3 regions of the Ochrobactrum sp. 19YEA23 genome follow, and region 2 is predicted to be linked to each of the others. Evidence: riboswitches for the same ligand, from Rfam matches in the RefSeq annotation. Region 2 holds a riboswitch; each other region holds the start of a gene.
The links. A riboswitch is a leader RNA that binds a small molecule or an ion and turns the genes downstream of it on or off. The one in region 2 is predicted to bind cobalamin.
Positions count from the first base shown of each region.

Region 1 (7,383 bases), on a different contig from region 2:
GCAGCATTTCCTTGATCTCGGAAATCGCATGATCGATGGTCTTGCGCGTGCCGCCATGCTGCTGGATCGTCATGGTGCGCAGGCGCGTGCCTTCTTCCATGCGGTAATGTTCGAGGATCGGCGCGATCTGGTTGGTTTCACAGCCAAGACCGATCAGCAGGATACCGCCGAAGTTCGGATGCTTGGCATAACCCTGAATGGTGCGGATCAACAGGCGATAGCCTTCCGACTTGGTGTTGATCGCGCAGCCACTGCCGTGCGTCAGCGCGACGACGCCATCGACATTGTCGAAACCATCAAGACCGCCCATGCGGTTGAAATAGTCGGCGATATAACGCGACACGGTGGCCGAGCAGTTCACCGACGAGATGACGCCGATGTAATTGCGTGTGCCGACACCGCCAGCACCGCGATCAAAGCCCATGAAATGGCGGCGTTCGGCTTCCGGCAGCATGCCGCGTTCTTCGATATCGATGGAGAACTGGTGCTCGTGCTCGGAAGGCAGCATGGCGAGGTTTTGCAGATGCACATGCTCGCCAGCCTCGATGTCCTTGGTGGCGACGCCGATGACCTGTCCGTATTTCAGAACTTCCTTGCCTTCTGGAATGGCGCGAATGGCAACCTTGTGGCCACGACCGATCAGCTCGCGGGCATTGATGCCTTCCAGCCCGATGGGGTCGCCAGCGCGAACGGAAATGCGCGCAACCGCGACGTCGTCGGATGGATGCAGCAGGATGACCGGCGTTGCAGCCGGGGAAACGGAAATATTCATGTGTCTGACCTCACTCCCAATTCATGTCGCCGCGAATGACCTGTCACGCGGCTCGTTATCCATCCAACGCTGTTTGGATTGCTCCAAATGCGTTCGCATGGCTGCCTGCGCCTGAAGCGGATCCCTCGCCTCCAGCGCCGCATAGATGATTTCGTGTTCTGCCAAAGCCAGTACCCACGTATCGTTATTCTCAAACCGCGTCCTGATCTGCGACGTCAGCGGGCTGTGCCGCTCGTCGAAGAGGTCGCGGATGATCCGCACCACCACCGAATTGCCCGCCTGTTCGGCCAGCAACAGGTGAAACTGCCGGTCAAGCTCCATCGCCCGGCGGTCGACATGCACATTGGCCCGCATCTCGTCGAGCGTTGCGCGCAATGCGGCAAGCGGCTCCGGCGTCATGCGCGCACAGGCCATCACCACCACGCTGCCTTCAATCAGCTCGCGTGCCTGCATGATTTCCAGCGGGCTTTCGCCAATGGAAACACCTTGCGTAACAACACGCTTTTCCGGATCGGCATTGACATAGATGCCGGAACCCATCCGGATTTCGACATTGCCGGCAATCTCGAGAGCGATCAGCGCCTCACGCAGCGACGGGCGCGACACGCCGAGTTGCTGGGCAAGCTCGCGCTCAGCCGGAAGCCTGCTTCCCGCCGGAAACTGTCCGTCCTGAATCAGATTTCTGACCCGGTCGGCAATCTGCTGGTAAAGCCTGCGAGGTTCCGCTGTGGCCGCAAAGTCGCTCATCATCACTCCCAAATTGGCCTTACCATAATTCCAGCCAACGGGAAGCGCAATATGCCTGAATCGGTGCGAAAATGCGGCAAATCGCGCAGCGCTCCAGAAAAGTTCAGCTCTATTTCTGCGGCTTGAGCCTATTGGCTTGACCAATTTAGCGCGGATCGCGTAGCACTACGGTTACAAATTCGGGAGCAAGCCATGCAAAACAAGCCAGCGATTCTTCAATTCGGCACCAGCCGTTTTCTGCTCGCCCATGCCGATTTCTTCGTCGCCGAAGCGCTGGCGACAGGTGATGCAATCGGCACGATTGCTGTGGTGCAGACAACGTCCAATCCGCAGAGCGCGCAACGCATCGCCGCGCTGAATGAAGGCAAGACCTATCCCGTGGTGATCCGCGGTCTGGTCGATGGCAAGCCGTCGGAAACGGAGCACAACGCCAAGGGCGTGACCGCCGCTTATTCCGCACATACCGACTGGGCCGAGATTCTTGATCTCGGCGCGACTGTCCAGGTGATCCTCTCGAACACCGGCGACAAGGGCTATGAGCTGGACGCGAGCGACGACGCTTCACTGCTCGCCAATCCACAGACCCTGCCGAAGAGCTTTCCCGCAAAGCTGCTCGTGCTACTGCACCATCGCTGGCAGAACAACCCGGACGCGCCGCTCTCGATTTTCCCCTGCGAGCTGATTTCCCGCAACGGCGACAAACTGCGCACCATCCTGACCGGGCTGGCGCAGGAATGGAAGCTGCCGAACGGTTTTGTCGAATGGCTGGAAACGCGCTGCATCTTTGCCAATAGTCTGGTGGACCGCATTGTGTCCGAAGCGATTGAGCCGGTCGGCACCATTGCCGAACCCTATGCGATCTGGGCTATCGAACAGGCGCAGGGCCTGACGCTGCCATGCCGCCACAAGGACATTGTCGTCACCGACGATCTGGCGCGCTATGAGCGGCTGAAGCTTTATCTGCTCAATCTCGGCCATAGCTTCATTGCCGAACGGTGGCTGAAGGACAATCGCCCCAAAGACGAAATCGTGCTGGAAGCCATGCATGATGAAACCATCCGCAGCGAGCTGGAAGCCCTGTGGCGCGAAGAAGTGCTGCCGGTATTCGCAGCCGATGGACTTGGCGATGCGGCGGAAGCTTATGTGGTTTCCGTTCGCGAGCGTTTTCTCAACCCGTTCCTGAAGCACCGCATTGCCGACATTGCTTCCAATCACGAGGAAAAGAAGCAGCGCCGCTTTGCTCCGATCATTGCCCGCGCGGAAGAATTGGGGCTCGGACTGGAGCAGCGCCGCTTGAAAGCCGCTTTAAACTAGCACTACAGTTGCAAATTCGTCAGGCCGCGGCGAAACGAGTGATTTTTGAGCACCGGAGCGGAGCGTACTTAAGGGTACGTGAGCACCGGAGCGCAGGAAATTGCTCGTTGCAGACCGGCATCACGAAGAATGCAACTGTAGTGCTAAGCTGTACGCAGTTGCAGCACCGGCGCTTCATGCACATGCCCCGGTGCGCAATAGCGGATATGACAACCGCTGGCACCCATATGCTCGACCTCCACATCGACACCAAACACGGAACGGATACGCTCCGCCGTTAACACGTCTCGCGGTGCGCCGAGCGCCACCAACCGTCCCTTGTCCATCACCGCAATGCGGTCGCAGAACATGGCGGCATGGTTGAGATCGTGCAGCGCTGCCACCACGGTCAGCCCGTTGGTCTGGCTTTGCCGACGGACGAGATCGAGAAGCCCGATCTGGTGCCCAATATCGAGGTGATTGGTCGGCTCGTCCAGCAGCAAGATGCGCGGCTGCTGCGCCAGAGCGCGAGCAATATGCAGGCGCTGGCGTTCCCCGCCCGACAGCGTATGCCAGTTGCGTTTGGCCAGATGCGTCATATCCACATGCGCCAGCGCATGATCGACGATGGCGTCATCTTCAGCAGACCACGGCGAAAGTGCGCCGAGATAGGGCGTGCGGCCAAGCTCCACCGCCTGTCGCGCCGTGATGCGCTCGGTCGTTTCCGCCTGTTGCTCGACCAGCGCCAACATGCGCGCAATCTCGCGGCGGTTGAAACGCTCAATCGGCGCTTCACCGAGTTGCACCGCACCGCTACGCGGACGCTTCAGCCCCGAAAGCAGTGACAGAAGTGTCGTCTTGCCGGAGCCGTTCGGTCCGATAATGCCGAGAAACTCGCCTTCAATCACCTCAAGCGAGACGCCGCTCAGGATTTCCGCGCCGCCCGCCATCCAGGAAACATTTTGCGCCGACAGCATCATGCGCGCGCCCTCCTCTGTCCGAGCAGCAGCGCAAAGGCCGGAGCGCCAACCAGCGCTGTCACAACCCCGATGGGCAGCACCTGTCCCGGCACGATAATGCGCGACACGATATCGGCGGCGATCATGAAAATTGCGCCGATCAACGCACTGACCGGCAATAGTGCGCCATGTCGCACGCCGACAATCATCCGCGCCGCGTGGGGAATGACAAGGCCGATAAAGCCGATGGACCCGACGATGGAGACCATCACCGCCGTCATCATGGCGCTAGCGCCAATCAGCACCGCATAGACGCGCCGCACCGGAATGCCGAGCGAAGCGGCGGATTCTGCGCCAAAGGTGAAAGCATCGAGCGCGCGGGCATGCCAGAGGCAGATGATCAGGCCGATCAGGCAGGCAGGCAGCGCCAGCGTCACATCGGGCCAGCGCACGCCGGAAAGATTGCCGAGCAGCCAGAACATGATGCCCCGCGCCTGTTCGGCATTGGCGGCCTTTGTCACGATGAACGAGGTCAGCGCGTTGAAAAGCTGCGAGCCGGCTATACCAGCCAGAATGATGGCGCTGTTGCCGCGCCCGGCTTTCAGCGCCAGCAGTGAAACCAGAACGAAGGCGAGTATCGCCCCGATGAATGCGCCCAGCGAAAGCGTGAGAACGCCAGCGCCAATGCCAAGAATGGCAACGCTGACAGCCCCGGTCGATGCCCCGGCGGAAATGCCCAGAATATACGGATCGGCAAGCGAATTGCGCAGCAGCGATTGCAGCACAACGCCGGAAAGCGCCAGCGCCGCGCCGCAGCATGCCGCCACCACGGCGCGGCTGAGACGATAGCTCCACACGATCCCCTCATCGATGGGATCGAGCACATAGCCTGCATGCCACAGCCGGTTGGCGACGGTCTTCGCCACCACATCCAGCGGTATGGCGGTTTCACCAATCGCCGCGCCCAGCCACAGGGCGGCAAGCAACAGAATGAGCGCCAGAACCCCGGCGCTCACCTTGTTGCTGAAAGGAAGCCTTCCTATGGCCACCAATGCCGTCATTTGTTGAGGTCCGAGGCAGCGATGGCCGCCGCCAGCGTTTCAATGCCTTCAATCACCCGCAATGACGTGCTCATTGACTGCGCATCCATGTCGAAGACATGACCGCCCTTTACGGCAGGCATCAGGCTCGTCACCGGATCGCTTTCGAGGAACTTGTGCTTCACGGCAATATCGTCCGCCGGATAGCGGCGGCGATCCAGCTTGGCAGCAACGATCATCGACGGGTTGGACTTTGCAATCGTCTCCCAGCCGACCGTCGGCCACTCTTCTTCGCTGTCGACCACATTCTTGATGCCAAGCGCTGACAGAATATAGGCCGGAGCGCCGAACTTTCCGGCGATATAGGGGTCGGCGTCGATCTGCGTGCTGGAGAACCAGACAGCCGCCGACAGCTTGCCGCCGCTGGCGCCAATCTTGCTGCGCGCCGCTTCTTCACGCCCTTTCAGTTCGGCAATGAGCTTTTCACCACGATCCTGCACATTGAAGATCGCGGCCAGCTCACCGATTTCCTGATAGACGACATCCATCGTGAAGGCTGCCGTGCGCACGCCATCGCCACCGCCGGAATTATCCTTGCCGACGCAATCCGAAGGCGACGTATAGGCTGGTATGCCCAGTTCCTCGAACTGTTCCGGCTTGGCGACGATGCCGTTCGGTCCGACATGCCACTGGAAATCCGCCGTCACGATATCAGGTTTCTGCGCCAGAACGCTTTCAAAGCTCGGATCGTTATCGGCCAGCCGCTTGACCTTGGCATTGACCTCTTCAAAGCCCTTGAGCACCGGGCCAAACCACACTGCCGTGCCGACCACCTTATCGCCGAGACCGAGGCTGTACAGAATTTCCGTGCTGCTTTGGCCAACAGCCACCGCGCGCGTCGGGGCCTGTTTGAAAGTAACGTCGCGTCCGCAGTTCTTCAGCGTCAGCGGATATTGCGTTTCTGCAGCCTGAAGTGCCGGCACGCCTGCGAACAATGAAAGAGCGCATAGCGCTGCGCGGAACGACGTCTTGCCGTGGAATGTCATGAGAATCCCCGAAATAATGAAAGATGTGGCCACGTCAGCGGGCGGCAGCGATAAGGCACCGTGAGCAAACGGAGATATCCGGGGATATGAATGACGATGTAAAAAGGCGCTTTGCAGCGCGATGTGCTGTCATAACCTGCTCCTGCTCCGGGCATCCCCGCCCGTGACAATGGATGATGGTGGGCTCAAGGCCCTATGACGGCAGGTCTCCTGGCTTGCGGATAGTCGCTTCCATCTGCCTTCCCGCGCCTTTCGTGCTTCGCACGATCAAGCTCAGTGGCATGACGCCTGTTGGCGTCACGAGGATGGACAGCAATCCGCTTACAGTTGCGGGGGCAGCCACGGTCTTGGTCCCTTTTCGGGTCGTCCTCACCGTGTTCCCTATTAATCCCCTTCACTCTCGGTCGGGGAACCGTCGTAACACTATTACGTTCCGATGCCGGACCGGTCAAGTGTTTCCATCCTGATCGAACAGGTTTCGACACACATAAAGCCATGGTTAACAAAGCGTTAATATCACATTGATTTTATTTAATGTTTCAAAATGCTGCCATTCATCTTCCGTTCACTCGTCTCCCAATATTGTCCACCCCACAGCAAAGGAGAACATGATGTTCAAAAAAGTCATTCTTGCAGCCGTAGCCCTTTCCTTCATCGGCGCGCCGCTGGCAGCACAGGCGCAGGATTATCAGCGCAAGCCGGGTCCGCACCGCATGGAGCAGAAGCCACGCCCGTCGCATGGCAAGGAATTCGGCCGCAATGATCGTCGTGATCATGGCCGTCAGCATTGGTCCAAGGGCCAGCGTTACAATGACTGGCGTCGTCATCCGGAAGTGCGCGACTACAATCGCTACGGCCTCCGCCGTCCGGGTCCGGGCCAGCGCTGGGTGAAAGTCGACAACCAGTTCCTGCTTGTCACCACCGCAACCGGTATCATTGCAGGCATTCTCGCTGGCCGTTAAGCCCAGCCAGATTTGACCTCCAGTATTTACAAACAAAGGCCAGAGCTCAGCTCTGGCCTTTGTTGTTTTCCTGGAAAACTGCAACCGGAATTGGCTTACCAAACGTACATACGCCGATAAAACTCACTCGTGGCGGTCGGGTAAAGCGGCCTATCGATTGCGGGCTTTCATCAATATCCATATAAGAATGACCATCACAACAAGCCCGATGGCAAGGCCGACAAGCCCGCCATAAACAGCATCGGTGCTGCCGCCGATCAATGCACCAATGCCAGCCCCCAAAATCAGCAGGATAAGCGGCGGCATGCATCCGATCATTGCGAGGTCCTTGAATATAGCCTTCAAAGCCGAGAATGTAGCCAAGTTTGCCGCAAGCGACAACGGCGTCACGGCGAGATTGTCCAATCCCGCAGTAAACTCAATGTGTTAGTGAAATGGCCTGAGAGAGAAATGGTACGGTCGGTTGGAGTTGAACCAACGACCTCAGGAGCCACAATCCTGCGCTCTAACCAACTGAGCTACGACCGCGTACCTTTGCCGGATCAAGCGCCTCAGCGCCGCCGA
Region 1 covers NZ_JASAMQ010000004.1:378,948-386,330, forward strand. The annotation lists gene QBD01_RS13270 (altronate dehydratase family protein) at 1-772, opposite strand, end outside; gene QBD01_RS13275 (FadR/GntR family transcriptional regulator) at 794-1,519, opposite strand; gene QBD01_RS13280 (mannitol dehydrogenase family protein) at 1,712-2,833, shown strand; gene QBD01_RS13285 (ABC transporter ATP-binding protein) at 2,977-3,792, opposite strand; gene QBD01_RS13290 (iron ABC transporter permease) at 3,789-4,832, opposite strand; gene QBD01_RS13295 (ABC transporter substrate-binding protein) at 4,829-5,857, opposite strand; cobalamin riboswitch at 6,040-6,289, opposite strand; gene QBD01_RS13300 (RcnB family protein) at 6,469-6,819, shown strand; gene QBD01_RS13305 (hypothetical protein) at 6,970-7,137, opposite strand; tRNA gene QBD01_RS13310 (tRNA-His) at 7,271-7,347, opposite strand.
Region 1: linked by a shared signal. The riboswitch ahead of QBD01_RS13295 (ABC transporter substrate-binding protein) and the one ahead of nrdH (glutaredoxin-like protein NrdH) in region 2 are both predicted to bind cobalamin.

Region 2 (7,383 bases):
GCATTCGGCGAAAGTGCCGACAGGATAGCCGGATTGACCTTGCAGGCCTCTGCCGGGAAAAGCGCCTCGTAACCGAGATTCATCAGCGCCTTGTTGGCGTTGTAATGCAGGAACTTCTTGACGTCTTCGGTCAGGCCGACGCCGTCATAAAGCGCTTCCGTATAGCGGATTTCATTGTCGTAAAGTTCAAGCAGAAGCTCAAAAGCAAAGTCCTTGATTTCCTGCTTCCGGTCTTCGCCCAGCACTTCAAGTGCACGCTGGAACTTGTATCCGATATAATAGCCATGCACGGCTTCATCGCGGATAATTAGCCGAATAAGGTCTGCCGTATTGGTCAGCTTCGCGCGGCTTGACCAGAACATCGGCAGATAGAAGCCCGAATAGAACAGGAAGCTCTCCAGAAACACGCTGGCGATCTTTTTCTTGAAAGGATCATCCGCACGATACTGTTCGAGGATCAGTTCGGATTTGCGTTGCAGGAATTCGTTTTCCTCCGACCAGCGATAGGCGTCATCGACATCCGGTGTCAGACACAGCGTCGAGAAAATCGAGGAATAGGAGCGCGCATGCACCGCTTCCATGAAGGCGATGTTGGAAAGCACCGCCTCTTCATGTGGCGTCGCCGCATCTTCCATCAGCTCGACCGCACCCACAGCGTTCTGGATCGTATCAAGCAGGGTCAGGCCCGTGAACACGCGGATCGTCAGCTGCTTTTCCTGCGGCTTCAATGTTTCCCAGGACTGGATATCGTTGGAGAGCGGCACTTTTTCCGGCAGCCAGAAATTGCCCGTCAGGCGGTTCCAGACTTCCAGATCCTTGTCATCTTCAATGCGGTTCCAGTTGATGGCGCGCACGAGACCGGGAGTCTTTCCCTTGCCGGTTTTGAATTGCATATTCATTGGATTTCCTCTGATCTCATCTTGGGCTTACAGGGCGCAGGAAACGCAGCCTTGCACCTGCGTCCCTTCAAGCGCCATCTGGCGCAGCCGGATGTAGTAGATCGTCTTGATGCCCTTCTTCCACGCATAGATCTGGGCGCGGTTGATGTCGCGGGTTGTGGCCGTATCGCGGAAGAACAAGGTCAAGGACAGGCCCTGATCGACATGCTGGGTAGCAGCCGCATAGGTGTCGATGATCTTTTCCGGCCCGATCTCATAGGCGTCCTGATAATAATCGAGATTATCATTGGTCATGAACGCAGCCGGATAATAGACGCGACCGATCTTGCCTTCCTTGCGGATTTCGATCTTGGACACAATCGGATGGATCGAAGAGGTGGAATGGTTGATATAGGAGATCGATCCGGTCGGCGGCACCGCCTGAAGGTTCTGGTTGTAGAGGCCACCCTCCATCACCGCCTTTTTCAGATCGCGCCAATCGTCCTGCGTCGGAATTGCGATGCCCGCCTTTTCGAAAATCTCACGGACTTTCTCGGTCTCTGGCTCCCAAAGCTGATCGGTATATTTGTCGAAATATTCACCCGATGCATATTTGGACTTCTCAAAACCGCTGAACGACTTACCCGCTTCGACGGCAATGTGGTTCGAAGCACGCAATGCGTGATAAGTCACGGTGTAGAAATAGATATTCGTGAAATCTACGCCTTCTTCCGAACCGTAGAAAATCCGCTCGCGAGCCAGATAGCCATGCAGGTTCATCTGGCCGAGGCCGATGGCGTGGCTCTCATCATTGCCGCGCGCAACAGACGGCACCGAGCCAATATGGCTCATATCGGAAACTGCCGTCAGCGCCCGAATGGAGGTTTCGATGGTCTTTCCAAAATCCGCCGAATCCATCGCGGCTGCGATGTTGAGCGAACCCAGATTGCACGAAATATCCTTGCCCAGATGCGAATAGGACAGGTCTTCATCAAAGATGCTGGCCTCGCTGACCTGCAGGATTTCCGAGCACAGATTGCTCATGGTGATGCGCCCGTCGATCGGGTTGGCGCGGTTCACCGTGTCCTCGAACATGATATAGGGATAGCCGGACTCGAACTGAATTTCCGCCAATACCTGGAAGAACTCACGCGCATTGATCTTCCGCTTGCGGATGCGCGCATCATCGACCATTTCGCGGTATTTTTCCGTGACGGAAATCTCGGTCAGCGGCTGACCATAGACCCGCTCCACGTCATAAGGCGAGAACAGATACATATCCTCGTTGTTGCGGGCGAGTTCAAAGGTGATATCCGGGATCACCACACCCAGCGACAAAGTCTTGATGCGGATTTTTTCGTCGGCATTCTCGCGCTTGGTGTCGAGGAAGCGCATGATATCGGGATGATGCGCATGCAGATAAACTGCACCCGCACCCTGTCGCGCACCAAGCTGATTGGCGTAGGAGAATGAATCTTCCAGAAGCTTCATCACCGGAATGATGCCCGAAGACTGGTTCTGGATCTGCTTGATCGGGGCGCCGGATTCGCGAATATTCGTCAGGCTCAAGGCCACGCCGCCGCCGCGCTTGGACAGCTGCAATGCGGAATTGATGGAGCGTCCGATGGACTCCATATTGTCTTCCACCCGCAGCAGGAAGCAGGACACGAGTTCGCCGCGCTGTTTCTTGCCAGCATTAAGGAAGGTTGGTGTTGCGGGCTGATAGCGACCGGAAATAATCTCATCGACAAGGTCGCGCGCAAGCTGTTCACTGCCACGCGCCAATGCCAGCGCCACCATGCAGACACGATCTTCATAGCGCTCCAGATAGCGCTTTCCGTCGAAGGTTTTCAGCGTGTAGCTGGTGTAATATTTGAAAGCGCCGAGAAATGTCGGGAAACGGAATTTCTTGGCATAGGCCTCATCGAAAAGGTCGCGCACGAAATTGAAGGAGTACTGGTCCAGCACCGCCTGTTCGTAATAGTTTTCGGTCACCAGATAATCGAGCTTCTCCCGCAGATTATGGAAGAAGACCGTGTTCTGGTTGACGTGCTGAAGGAAATATTGCTGCGCAGCCTGCCGGTCACGATCAAGCTGGATCTTGCCTTCATCGTCATACAGATTGAGCATCGCGTTCAGCGCATGATAGTCCAGCCCATCGGTAGACTTGACGGGCTTGGGGCTGTTCGACGCCGCCGCTTGCGGCGCGTCCTGCGTGACCGGCTCTGCGTCGCGCTCGCGGATCAGGGTTGTGTCTGCCGTGTCCAAAATCGTTCCATCCCGTTCCTGACATTGCCAATGTCTTCATCTGTTCCCAAAAGCTCGAAGCGATAGAGATAGGGAACCTGACATTTGGCAGAGATTATTTTGCCGGCTATGCCGAAAGCTTCGCCGAAATTGCTGTTGCCCGCGGCAATCACGCCGCGGATCAGCGAGCGATTGCCCGCATTGTTGAGAAAGCGGATGACGGGCTTGGGCACAGCCCCCTTGGTTCCGCCGCCGCCATAGCTTGGCGTCATGAGCACGAATGGTTCGTCTATCTGCAACGAGCCCGGTTCTTCCTCATCCCTTTGCAGGATGGGGATGCGCCTTGCGCGCATTCCAAGCCGCTCGACGAAACGATGTGTGTTTTCGGAGCGACTGGAAAAATAGACAAGGAGACCCATTGCCGAGCTCATGACAGAGCCACGGTCACGAAAGACCGTTGATCATATCCGGACGGAAGCCGGCCCAGTGGGTTTCTCCGGCCACAACGACGGGCACCTGACGGTAGCCCAGCCCCGTGACGAGATCGTAAGCGTCCATATCTGCAGAAATGTCGATGACCTGATAATCGATCCCCTGACGGTCGAGGGCACGGGTGGTTGCGGTGCACTGGACGCAAGCGGGTTTGCTATAGACGGTGACGTTCATTTCTTCCTCACTGGATGGGGCGCGAGCTGTCAAAGGCACAAGCCATCGGGACAGATGCGCATAAGAGATTGTTCGCGCATGGAACATGCGCGTTAAGGCGGACAAAATCGGGGAACAGTCAGCGATGCCTGAACACCACTGAACCGCGCAAAATCACCTCTGGAAAGGTGGACCTGAACTGAGAGAACAATACAAACTAGACAATGTGTCAGACATGGACTTCACCCCGAAGCTTGTGAGCGGGCATTCGGAGTAGCAATCGGCAAGAAGCACATCTCGCCTCAATGATTGCACACCAACCGGACACCCCGCCCGTGGACGTTCATTGCTCAAGGCAGGTCTCCTGGCTCACGGGTCAGCGCTCTTGTCGGTCTTCCCAGCTTACGCCAGTGACGTGATCAACAAGAACTCACCGCTTACAGTTGCGGGGGCAGCTTCGGCTTCGTCTCAACCTTCATGGCGGCGACTCACCGAATTCCCTCTTAGCTTTCGACTCATCGAATCGAAAGAACCTAGAACACTATATATAGTAGCCGAAGTTAAAAGACCGTCAACGGATAGTTGGTGAAAAGCGAAAAATCAGCAATCCATTTTGTAATGGCTGTGAAGAACGTGGATAACCGGACTTCATCGCGCTGGTTTGATCGGCTTCGGGCGAAATTCGGGCTTCAGAGCCTTGAGCGCCATACGATCCACGATTCGCGGCGCGATCAGCTTGAGCCAGCGCCCCAATCGCATTTGCCGCGTCATCAATACCTCGCGTTTGCGCCTCTGCAAACCATCGAGCATGAGACGCACCGCTTCTTCCACAGACATCATATCGTCTTCACGCACGCCGCTGGTTCCCAGCGCTTCACCGCTGGCGCCATAACCGACCTTGCGAATATCTGTCTTCACAACGCCCGGATAAACAATCGTCACGGAAATACCGCTGGGCTCCAGTTCCGAACGAAGTGCTTCGCAAAATCCGGAAAGCGCGAACTTTGTCCCACTATAGGCCGAGCGCCCCGGCACGCCGATCAAGCCCGCGACAGACGAGACCACCCCAATCCGTCCTTTGGTCTTTGCAAGGTGCGGAAGTGCGGCATGGATCGGCCAGATGCTGCCGAAGTAATTCAACTCCATAAGATCGTGCATCCAGTGCAGATCTTCCGGTTTGATTTCCGCGAAATTGGCGTGGGCCGACATGCCCGCATTGACGATCAGCGTGTCGATCCGGCCAAAAGTCGAGGCCGCTTTTTCAATCAAGGCAATGCAGGCATTGCGATCTGTAACATCGGTCGGCACGACCAGCACGGTGCTGCCCTCAAGCCGCAATTCTGTTGCCAGCTTTTCAAGCTTCTCGACATTACGCGCAGCCAGAACAAGAGCAGCCCCTGCGCGATCGCGATGCGCAATCTGGCGTGCGGTTTCCGCTCCGATACCGTCGGACGCGCCCGTTATAATCGTTACATCCATGTCGGTCTCCCTACCGATAAGATGCACGATTATGCCGCCGAAAGCGGCCAGCTGAAACAAACTATTTTGACACAGTCACAGTTTTGAGAATCCGCCGTCAGATTGTTTGCCACCTAACGGTCAGTTCACCTGTGCCGCATGCAATTGCTGATAGCGGCCGCCCGAACGAGCCACCAGTTCATCGTGAACACCCTGTTCGATAATCCGGCCTTCTTCCACCACGACAATCCGATCTGCATTGACAATGGTTGCAAGCCGGTGCGCGATGACCAGCGTGGTACGCCCCTGCGAAAGATCGGCAAGCGATTGCTGGATTGCGCGTTCGGTCTCTGTGTCCAGCGCCGAGGTCGCTTCATCGAGAATCAGGATCGGCGGATTTTTCAGGAAAATACGCGCAATCGCCAGACGCTGCTTCTGGCCGCCCGAAAGCTTGACGCCACGTTCGCCCACAACCGTATCCAGACCGGCAGGCAAGGCGGCGATAACATCATCAAGACGGGCGCGCCGCGCTGCTTCGAGGATTTCCTGCTCCGATGCCTCCAGCCTGCCATAAGCAATGTTGTCGCGGATTGTTCCCGCAAACAGGAATACATCCTGACTGACAATACCGATATTGGACCGCAGCGACTTGAGCGTCATATCGCGAATATCGATGCCATCGATGCTGATCGCGCCCTCAGTCACGTCATAAAAGCGCGGCAGCAGCGAACAGATCGTCGTCTTGCCCGCGCCGGATGAACCGACAAAGGCGACCGTTTCACCAGCGCGGATGGACAGGGTCAGATCGGCGAGCAGCGGCTTTTCCGAACGATAACCGAAGCTGACGTCTTTATACTCGATATCACCATGCAGACGCTGCACGGAAACAGCTTGCGGCCTGTCGGCAATATCCGGCTCCGTATCGAGAAAGGCCGAATAACGCTGGAAACCGGCAATGCCCTTCGGATAGCTTTCGATGATCGAATTGATCTTCTCGATGGGCCGGAAGAAGACGCCGATGAGCAGCAGGAAGCCGACGAAACCGCCTTCCGTCAGCTGGCCGCGCACAACGAACCAGGCGCCTGCCAGCATGACGATAATCTGGACAAAGCGCATCGAAAGATAAGACAGCGACATCGAAGCCGCCATGATCTTGTAGGCCCGCAATTTGGTGGTCAGATAGTTACGATTGCTTTCGGCAAACAGCTTGCGTTCGTGGTCTTCATTGGTGAAGGCCTGTACCACGCGAATGCCGCCGACATTTTCCTCGATACGCGCATTGAACTCGCCGACACGGCCATAAAGTGCATGCCAGTTCGAGGTCATCCGGCTGCCATAGCGGATGCTCACAATCGCCGTCAGCGGGACGACCAACGCCGTGATCAGCGCCAGCGGAACGTGAATCCAGAGCATCAAAGCGAAAGCGCCAATCAGCGTCATAACGGCGATGAACAGATCTTCGGGGCCGTGATGGGCCACTTCCCCGATCTCTTCCAGATCCTTGGTGAGCTTGGCGACCAGATGCCCGGTCTTCTGATCATCGAAGAAACGGAACGACAGTTTTTGCAAATGGTCGAATGCCTTGCGCCGCATCTCGGTTTCGATCTTGATCCCGAGCATATGGCCCCAATAGGTCACGATGACCTGCAAACCGGCATTAAGGAGATAGATCAGAAACAGCCCTGCAACCGCGAGCGCGATCAGCCCCAGCTGATTGGTCGGCAACAGACGGTCGATGAACAGCGTCACCGCAACAGGAAAGGCAAGCTCCAGCAGGCCGGCAACGACGGCGCTTGAGAAATCAAGCGCAAACAAGCTCTTGTGCGGTTCATAATAGGCAGCAAAGCGCTTCAGCAAACTATTCATCGAAATCCCGGCTTACACTTTTGGGGCGACGTTCAAAGAGGTCTGAACACGCGCCCATCCCTAACGCCTGTTAGCAAGTTTTTGAACTATGTGGCGTTTATTTTCTCATTATTCGGCCGGATCAACCGATTTGTGATCATTTAACTCAACTTTACGACAGCTGGCCGCTAAAGATTCGGCAAAAGGCTCATCAGATTCTCGACCAGCGGGGAGTGATTGCTCTTCATGGAGGCGAGCGCCAGGCGCGCTGAAAGCGGTTCACCTTCAATTGGTCGGTAGGCCACACCGG
Region 2 covers NZ_JASAMQ010000005.1:228,824-236,206, reverse strand. The annotation lists gene nrdF (class 1b ribonucleoside-diphosphate reductase subunit beta) at 1-899, opposite strand, end outside; gene nrdE (class 1b ribonucleoside-diphosphate reductase subunit alpha) at 927-3,146, opposite strand; gene nrdI (class Ib ribonucleoside-diphosphate reductase assembly flavoprotein NrdI) at 3,122-3,544, opposite strand; gene nrdH (glutaredoxin-like protein NrdH) at 3,570-3,791, opposite strand; cobalamin riboswitch at 4,107-4,322, opposite strand; gene QBD01_RS14950 (SDR family oxidoreductase) at 4,419-5,249, opposite strand; gene QBD01_RS14945 (ABC transporter ATP-binding protein) at 5,370-7,094, opposite strand; gene QBD01_RS14940 (LysR family transcriptional regulator) at 7,262-7,383, opposite strand, start outside.

Region 3 (7,383 bases), on a different contig from region 2:
TACCAGATCCGGAGCAGCGAGAGAGGTTTAGCCTGTCTCGTGCTCCTTTTTATCCGAACATCGTTACCGTACGGTTAGCAGACGATTAAGCAAATCTAAACATTGCCTTTTTGAGGCAAGTTTTTTCATGCATGTGATCTTTTTTTTACTTTGCTCCGGATTTTTCGCGCAGATGGTTGATAATGCCGGAAAAGTCGTCGCCGCCATGGCCTTCACTGTCGAACAGTGAATAAATCGCCTCCGCATGGGCGCCAAGCGGAGTTTCCGCGCCAGCGCTTTTCGCAGCTTCCTGCGAAAGCTTCAAATCCTTCAGCATCAGCGTTGCGGCAAAGCCCGGCTTGTAATCACGGTTTGCTGGCGAGGTCGGAACCGGCCCCGGGACCGGACAATAAGTGGTGAGCGACCAGCACTGGCCCGAGGATGTGGAAGCCACATCGAAAAGCGCCTGATGTGAAAGGCCGAGCTTCTCGGCCAGCACGAAGGCTTCACTGACGCCGATCATCGAAATGCCGAGAATCATATTGTTGCAGATCTTGGCAGCCTGTCCGGCTCCGTCGCCGCCGCAATGCACGATCTTGCCAGCCATTGGCTTGAGGATTGGTTCGCCACGCTCGAAGGCCTTGTCACTGCCGCCTGCCATAAAAGTCAGTGTGCCTGCGGCTGCACCACCGGTGCCGCCCGAAACCGGCGCATCGATGGAGAGATGTCCATGACTTGCCGCAAGCGCGTGCGCCTTGCGGGCAGAATCCACGTCGATTGTGGAGCAATCGATAAAAACTGAATCTTTTCGCGCCTTAGGGGCGATTTCCTCATAAACCGCGAGAACATGCTTGCCAGCAGGCAGCATGGTGATGACCGTGTCGACATCCGCAACGGCCTCCACCGCGCTGGTCGCGATCTGCAATCCATTGGCGCGTGCCTCTTCAAGATGCTGCGGCAACAAATCGAACCCGCGCACCGTGTGTCCGGCCTTGACCAGATTTGCGGCCATCGGGCCGCCCATATTACCGAGGCCGATAAATGCGATAGTGGCCATGATAAATTCCTCCGTATAAGTGCTGTTCAGCGACCGATCATATGCCTGGCAATGATCACGCGCATGATTTCGTTGGTCCCCTCCAGAATCTGGTGCACGCGCAGGTCTCGGACCAGCTTTTCGATCCCGTAATCGTGGAGATAACCGTAGCCGCCAAAGAGCTGCAGCGCTTCATTGGCGATGTTGAAGCCGGTGTCGGTCACAAACCGCTTGGCCATGGCTGACCATTTGCCCGCATCGTGGGTTTTGCGGTCGAGCTTGCTTGCGGCGGCGTAAAGCAGCATGCGCGCAGCTGAAAGCTCCGTTTCCATATCGGCAAGGCGAAACTGCAAGGCTTGAAAACGGTCTATTGTTTGTCCGAAGGCCTTGCGCTCGCCGCAATATTCAAGCGCCTTGTCGAGTGCAGATTGCGCGCCGCCAAGCGAGCAGGCTCCGATATTCAGCCGTCCGCCGTCGAGACCGGCCATGGCGATCTTGAAGCCTGTGCCTTCTTCGCCAAGCCGATTTTCCACCGGTACACGGCAGTTGTCGAAAATGACTGTTCGCGTCGGCTGGCAGTTCCAGCCCATCTTGTATTCGTTAGCGCCGAAGGACAGGCCGGGTGCATCTTTCGGCACAACGAGGGTGGAAATGCCTTTGGGACCGTCCTCGCCGGTACGCACCATGGTGACGTAAATGTCGGTCTCTCCGGCACCGGAAATAAACTGCTTTGCACCACTGATGACATAGTGATCGCCATCCCGCGTGGCGCGGGTGCGAAGGGCGGCTGCGTCCGAACCGGAACCCGGTTCCGTCAGGCAGTAACTGGCCAGCCAGTCCATGGATGTGAGACTGGGCAGGAACTGCTGGCGTTGCGTCTCGTTGCCGAATGTGTCGATCATCCACGCAGCCATGTTGTGTATGGAGACAAAGGCTGAGAATGACGGGCAGGCGGCGGCAAGCGCCTCGAAAATAAGCACGGCATCCATACGTTTCAGTGCCGATCCACCCACATCCTCGCGGACATAGATGCCGCCCATGCCGAGCGATCCCGCCTCGCGAAGCGCATCGACAGGGAAATGCTTGTCACGGTCCCATTGCAGCGCGTGGGGTGCAATTCGGTCGCTGGCAAAGCCGCGCGCCATCTCCTGAATGGCGAACTGTTCTTCGTTCAGCTCGAACTGGTTCTGTTCGGCAGCATCCATGGTTTCCTCCCTCAGCTTTAAAAGTTGAGTACCGCTCCTCCGGGTATCTGGATCAAAAAGCAGCAGGCCGTGGCGAAAATGGTGATTTCGAGAACCGGAGCGCAGCGTACATTTGGGTACGTGAGCACCGGAAGCGCAGAAATTGCCATTTGTAGACCGGCATGGTGACTTTTGGATCAGATACTTGAGCCGACTAGAGCATAAGACCGGAACACTGCCAACGCTCCATTGGAATAATCTTGCTCACATTTGTAATAAACTGATGCGCATTTTTGCATAGAAGGGGCATCGCGAAGCGCGTTGGATGTGCTGTGAGGCGCAGGCTTAGACCCAGATTGCCATGGCTTACCGTTTCGGCTACGCAGGTCAGATGGTACGGGCAATTATGTTTCAGGGAACGGGGTCTGATGTCGGCAAGAGCGTGCTTGTCGCGGGGCTCTGTCGTGTGGCGCGCAATCGTGGGCTGAAAGTCCGTCCGTTCAAGCCTCAGAACATGTCCAACAATGCTGCGGTCAGTGATGACGGCGGGGAAATCGGTCGTGCCCAGTGGCTACAGGCGCTGGCGTCGGGCATTCCTTCGTCTGTGCATATGAACCCGGTTTTGCTGAAACCTCAGACCGATATGGGCAGCCAGATCGTAGTGCAGGGCCAGGTGCGCGGCGAAGCGCGCGGGCGGTATTATCAGGAATTGAAGCCGCAGCTAATGGCCTCGGTGATGGAGTCCTTTTCCATCGTCAGCGAAGGTGCAGACCTTGTGCTGATTGAAGGAGCAGGCTCTCCAGCGGAAATTAATCTTCGGGCCGGAGATATCGCCAATATGGGCTTTGCAACGCGGGCCAATGTGCCGGTGGTGCTGGTCGGTGACATCGACCGGGGCGGGGTGATCGCGTCGCTGGTCGGGACCCACACAATCCTGCCGGAAGAAGATCGCGCCATGGTGCGCGGGTTCATCATCAACAAGTTTCGTGGTGACATTTCTCTGTTCGACGACGGGTTGGAAGCGATAGAACGCTTTACCGGCTGGCGTTCGTTCGGTGTGGTTCCATGGCTCAAGGCTGTTTCCCGATTACCTGCCGAAGATTCGGTGGTTTTGGAGCGTGCCGTGCGCAGCGCTGACAAGGCGCTCAAAGTTGCGGTTCCGATGTTGCCGCGCATCGCCAATTTCGACGATCTGGACCCGCTGAAGGTCGAACCCGCCGTGGAGGTGGTCATGGTGCCGCCCGGTACGCCGCTTCCGTCCGATGCCGGTCTGGTCGTGCTGCCCGGAACAAAGTCCACCATTGCCGATCTGCTGGCGTTCCGTGAAAACGGTTGGGATCGCGATCTGGCTGGGCACGTAAAACGCGGCGGACATGTACTCGGTATCTGCGGCGGTTTTCAGATGCTGGGGCGCAGCATCCGCGATCCGCATGGGATCGAAGGGCAGGTGCGCGAAGCGGAAGGTTTGGGGCTGCTGGATATTGAAACCGTCATGGAGCCGGAAAAAGTCGTCCGCAATGTTGAAGCGAGTTCATTGCTTTATGATACGCCGCTGGAAGGCTATGAAATCCATATCGGGCGCACAACAGGGGCCGATATGTTCAGGCCTTTTGCGCGCATCGGGGATCATGATGACGGTGCGGTCTCTCCGAATGGCCGGATTATGGGGACCTATCTGCACGGCGTTTTCGGCGCAGATCGTTTCCGGCAGCAATTTCTCGCCACGCTGGGTATCGAAGGCGGTGCTGGCAATTATCGCATGAGCGTTGAAACAGCGCTGGATGAGCTGGCGGAAGGGCTGGAAGCCTGTCTCGATATCGACGCGCTGTTTTCTTTGAAATGATGCTGTTCAGGCGTCCCACTCTGCCCGCAAGCCCGATTGACGGTGCTTTAGCAAAGGCCTAATGTCCAACTATGTGACAGGTTTTCGCCGGACGAATCCGGTGGGACCAAGAGGGAATGCGAAGGACGGACCCAATTCGGGCGTCTTTATCGCAGCCGACCCCGCGACTGTAGAGCGGAGAGGAATGAAGCCAAGCCGGGCAACCGGCAGCCACTGGAACTTAAAGTTCCGGGAAGGCGGTGACATTTCCGACGACCCGTGAGCCAGGAGACCTGCCTGTTGCAGAAGGGTATTTTACCCGCGCCCCATGGGAGGTTTTTCCCTGCTGCCTGCACGGAGGTTGTCATGGCCGCACGTATAAATAATTCTGTCTCCACCACTGTATCTCTACCTTTGGCTGCGCGTCTTGGTACGGCTGTGGTTTCCCTGCTCCTTGGCGCCTTCCTCGTCTATGGCGTTGGACTTGCGCATTCGGACACGCTGCACGATTCAGCGCACGATACCCGCCATTCTTACGGTTTTCCTTGCCATTGATGCTTTAGCGTCGACATTGCGAACGGCGTTTACGTGCCGGTTTGCGTGGGGAATGAACGTAGACGTGTTTTTCAAGGAAGCTGACACTGCTTTGCGTCCGATGGCTGTGGCTATCGGCGATTTTTTGCAGTTGGGGGACTAAAATGTTGATCCGTTATCTTTTGGCTACGCTTGCTGCGGGCCTTCTGGCAGGGCTTCTGGTGACGCCTGCCATGTATCTCAAGACCGTTCCACTTATTCTGCAGGCGGAAGTTTATGAAGAGGCTGGCGGCGGCCATAGTCATGGACCGGCTGAAGCCGCGCCGCATGAACAGGCCGGTGCCGAAGCTCCTGCCCATGATCATGCGGCAGCTGCCGCACCAGCCGAAGAAGAAGCCGGGGCAGAACTGCCGTTCGGCCGTCTTGGCAATACGATCCTGGCCAACCTGGTTGCCGGTTCTGGTTTTGCTCTTCTGCTTGGCGGCATTGCGCTGCTGCTCGGTCGTCCAATCACAGTGCGGAACGGCCTGTATTGGGGCATGGCCGGTTTCTTTGCAGTGGCGTTTATGCCTGCGCTCGGTTTGTCGCCGGAACTGCCGGCAATGCCAGCGGCTGATCTCGCCCAGCGCCAGCTCTGGTGGATTTCGACGGTCGTACTCAGTGGTGTCGGTCTCTATCTGATCGTGCTGCGCGACGAAATCTGGGCAAAATTGCTCGGTCTTGTCGCAATCATTGCCCCGCAGGTCTATGGCGCGCCGCATCCAGAGGATATTGCGTCGCCAATTCCGTCGCTGCTCGCATCGCAATATGCGGTCGCTTCGCTGGCGACGAACCTGTTCATGTGGGCGGTGATCGGTCTGGCGCTTGGCTGGTTCATCCAGCATTACGCCACATCCGAACTGGAAGGCTGATAGCGTGGCTCTGCCCGGAAAAATCACCTTTGTTCTTGGCGGAGCCCGTTCGGGTAAGTCGTCCTATGCCGAAAAGCTGGTTGAAGCCTCCGGGCTTCAGCCGGTCTATCTGGCGACGGGGCGCGCCTTCGACGGAGAAATGGAAAGCCGTATTGCGGTGCATCGCGACCGACGCGGCACGCAATGGCAGACCGTAGAAGAGCCGCTCGATCTGAAGAGCGCACTTCTGCAACACACGCAATCGACCAGATTCATGCTGGTTGACTGCCTGACCCTTTGGGTCACCAATCTTATGATGGCCGAGCGCGACATCGCCGCGGAATCACACGATCTGGTTGCTGTGCTTTCGGCCCTCGGCGGGCCGGTGGTTTTTGTGTCCAACGAAGTTGGGCTCGGCATCGTGCCCGAAAATCGCATGGCGCGGGAATTTCGCGATCATGCAGGTTTTCTGCATCAGGCCATCGCTGCAGCGGCAGACGAAGTTTATTTCATGGCGGCAGGTTTGCCGCTCAAGATGAAGGGATAATTTTATGCAGGGTCAAAAGATACCGGCTACCGTGATCACCGGGTTTCTCGGGTCGGGCAAGACCACGATGATCCGCAATCTGCTTGAAAACGCCAATGGCAAGCGCATTGCGCTGATTATCAATGAATTTGGTGATCTTGGTGTCGATGGCGGCATTCTGAAAGGTTGCGGTATCGAGACCTGCCGCGAGGAAGACGTGATCGAACTCAACAATGGCTGCATTTGCTGCACCGTTGCCGACGATTTCATCCCGACCATGACCAAGCTGCTCGACCGTCCGGACCGTCCGGATCACATCGTCATCGAGACGTCCGGCCTTGCATTGCCGCAGCCGCTGGTCGCCGCCTTCAACTGGCCGGAGATCAAGACGCAGGTCACGGTCGATGGCGTGGTGACGGTCATTGATGCCGCCGCTGTAGCCGAAGGCCGGTTTGCTGACGATCATGACAAGGTGGATGCGCAGCGCGCTGCCGATGAATCGCTTGATCATGAGAGCCCGCTTGAAGAACTGTTTGAAGACCAGATTCATGCTGCCGACCTGATCGTGCTCAACAAGGCTGATCTGATCGACGCCTCGATCCTCGACAGCGTGAAGGCTGATGTTGCCGAGCGCTCGTCGCGCCGCGTCAACATGGTGCCCGCAAGCTTCGGCAAGCTTGGCGCTGATGTGCTGCTCGGCCTTGGCGTTGGTACGGAAGACGATATCGCGAACCGCAAGTCTCATCATGAAATCCATCATGCCGATGGTCATGAGCATGATCACGATGAATTCGAGAGCTTTGTTGTTGAAGCCGGTTCCGTTTCGGACCCGAAGGCCTTTGCCGAGAAGCTGAAGACCATTATCGCTGACCATGATGTTCTGCGTCTCAAGGGCTTTGTCGATGTGCCCGGCAAGCCGATGCGTCTGGTGGTGCAGGCTGTAGGCCCGCGTATCGAGCATTATTTCGACCGCCCGTGGGGCAAGGATGAAGTCCGTTCGACGCGTCTCGTTGTCATCGGCCTGCATGAGATCGATGAAGGAGCCATCACCAAGGCCGTGAAAGACGCAGTTTTGTAATGCATCTTCTGCTTGCCCAGAAAGGAACGATCAGCGACGGCAATGAGGCCGTCGATCTCGGCCAGACGCCGGGTGATATTCTGTTCCTTTCCGCCGCCGACACGGAGCTGGCCAGTCTTGCGCAGGCGCATCGCGCCGAGCCAGACGGGCCAAGCCTGCGGCTCGCCAGTTTTCTCAGTCTCACGCATCCAATGTCCGTCGACGCTTATGTCGAGCGGACGGCGCGTCATGCAAAGCTGATTATCGTGCGCATTATCGGCGGCGAGACTTACTGGCCTTATGGGCTGGAAGCGCTTCATGCCTGCGCCGTGAACCACGGTGTCAAGATCGCGGT
Region 3 covers NZ_JASAMQ010000009.1:59,862-67,244, reverse strand. The annotation lists gene mmsB (3-hydroxyisobutyrate dehydrogenase) at 146-1,036, opposite strand; gene QBD01_RS20580 (isobutyryl-CoA dehydrogenase) at 1,063-2,220, opposite strand; gene QBD01_RS20575 (cobyric acid synthase) at 2,591-4,042, shown strand; cobalamin riboswitch at 4,104-4,337, shown strand; gene QBD01_RS20570 (CbtB domain-containing protein) at 4,388-4,576, shown strand; gene QBD01_RS20565 (CbtA family protein) at 4,720-5,466, shown strand; gene cobU (bifunctional adenosylcobinamide kinase/adenosylcobinamide-phosphate guanylyltransferase) at 5,471-5,992, shown strand; gene cobW (cobalamin biosynthesis protein CobW) at 5,997-7,049, shown strand; gene cobN (cobaltochelatase subunit CobN) at 7,049-7,383, shown strand, end outside.
Region 3: linked by a shared signal. The riboswitch ahead of QBD01_RS20570 (CbtB domain-containing protein) and the one ahead of nrdH (glutaredoxin-like protein NrdH) in region 2 are both predicted to bind cobalamin.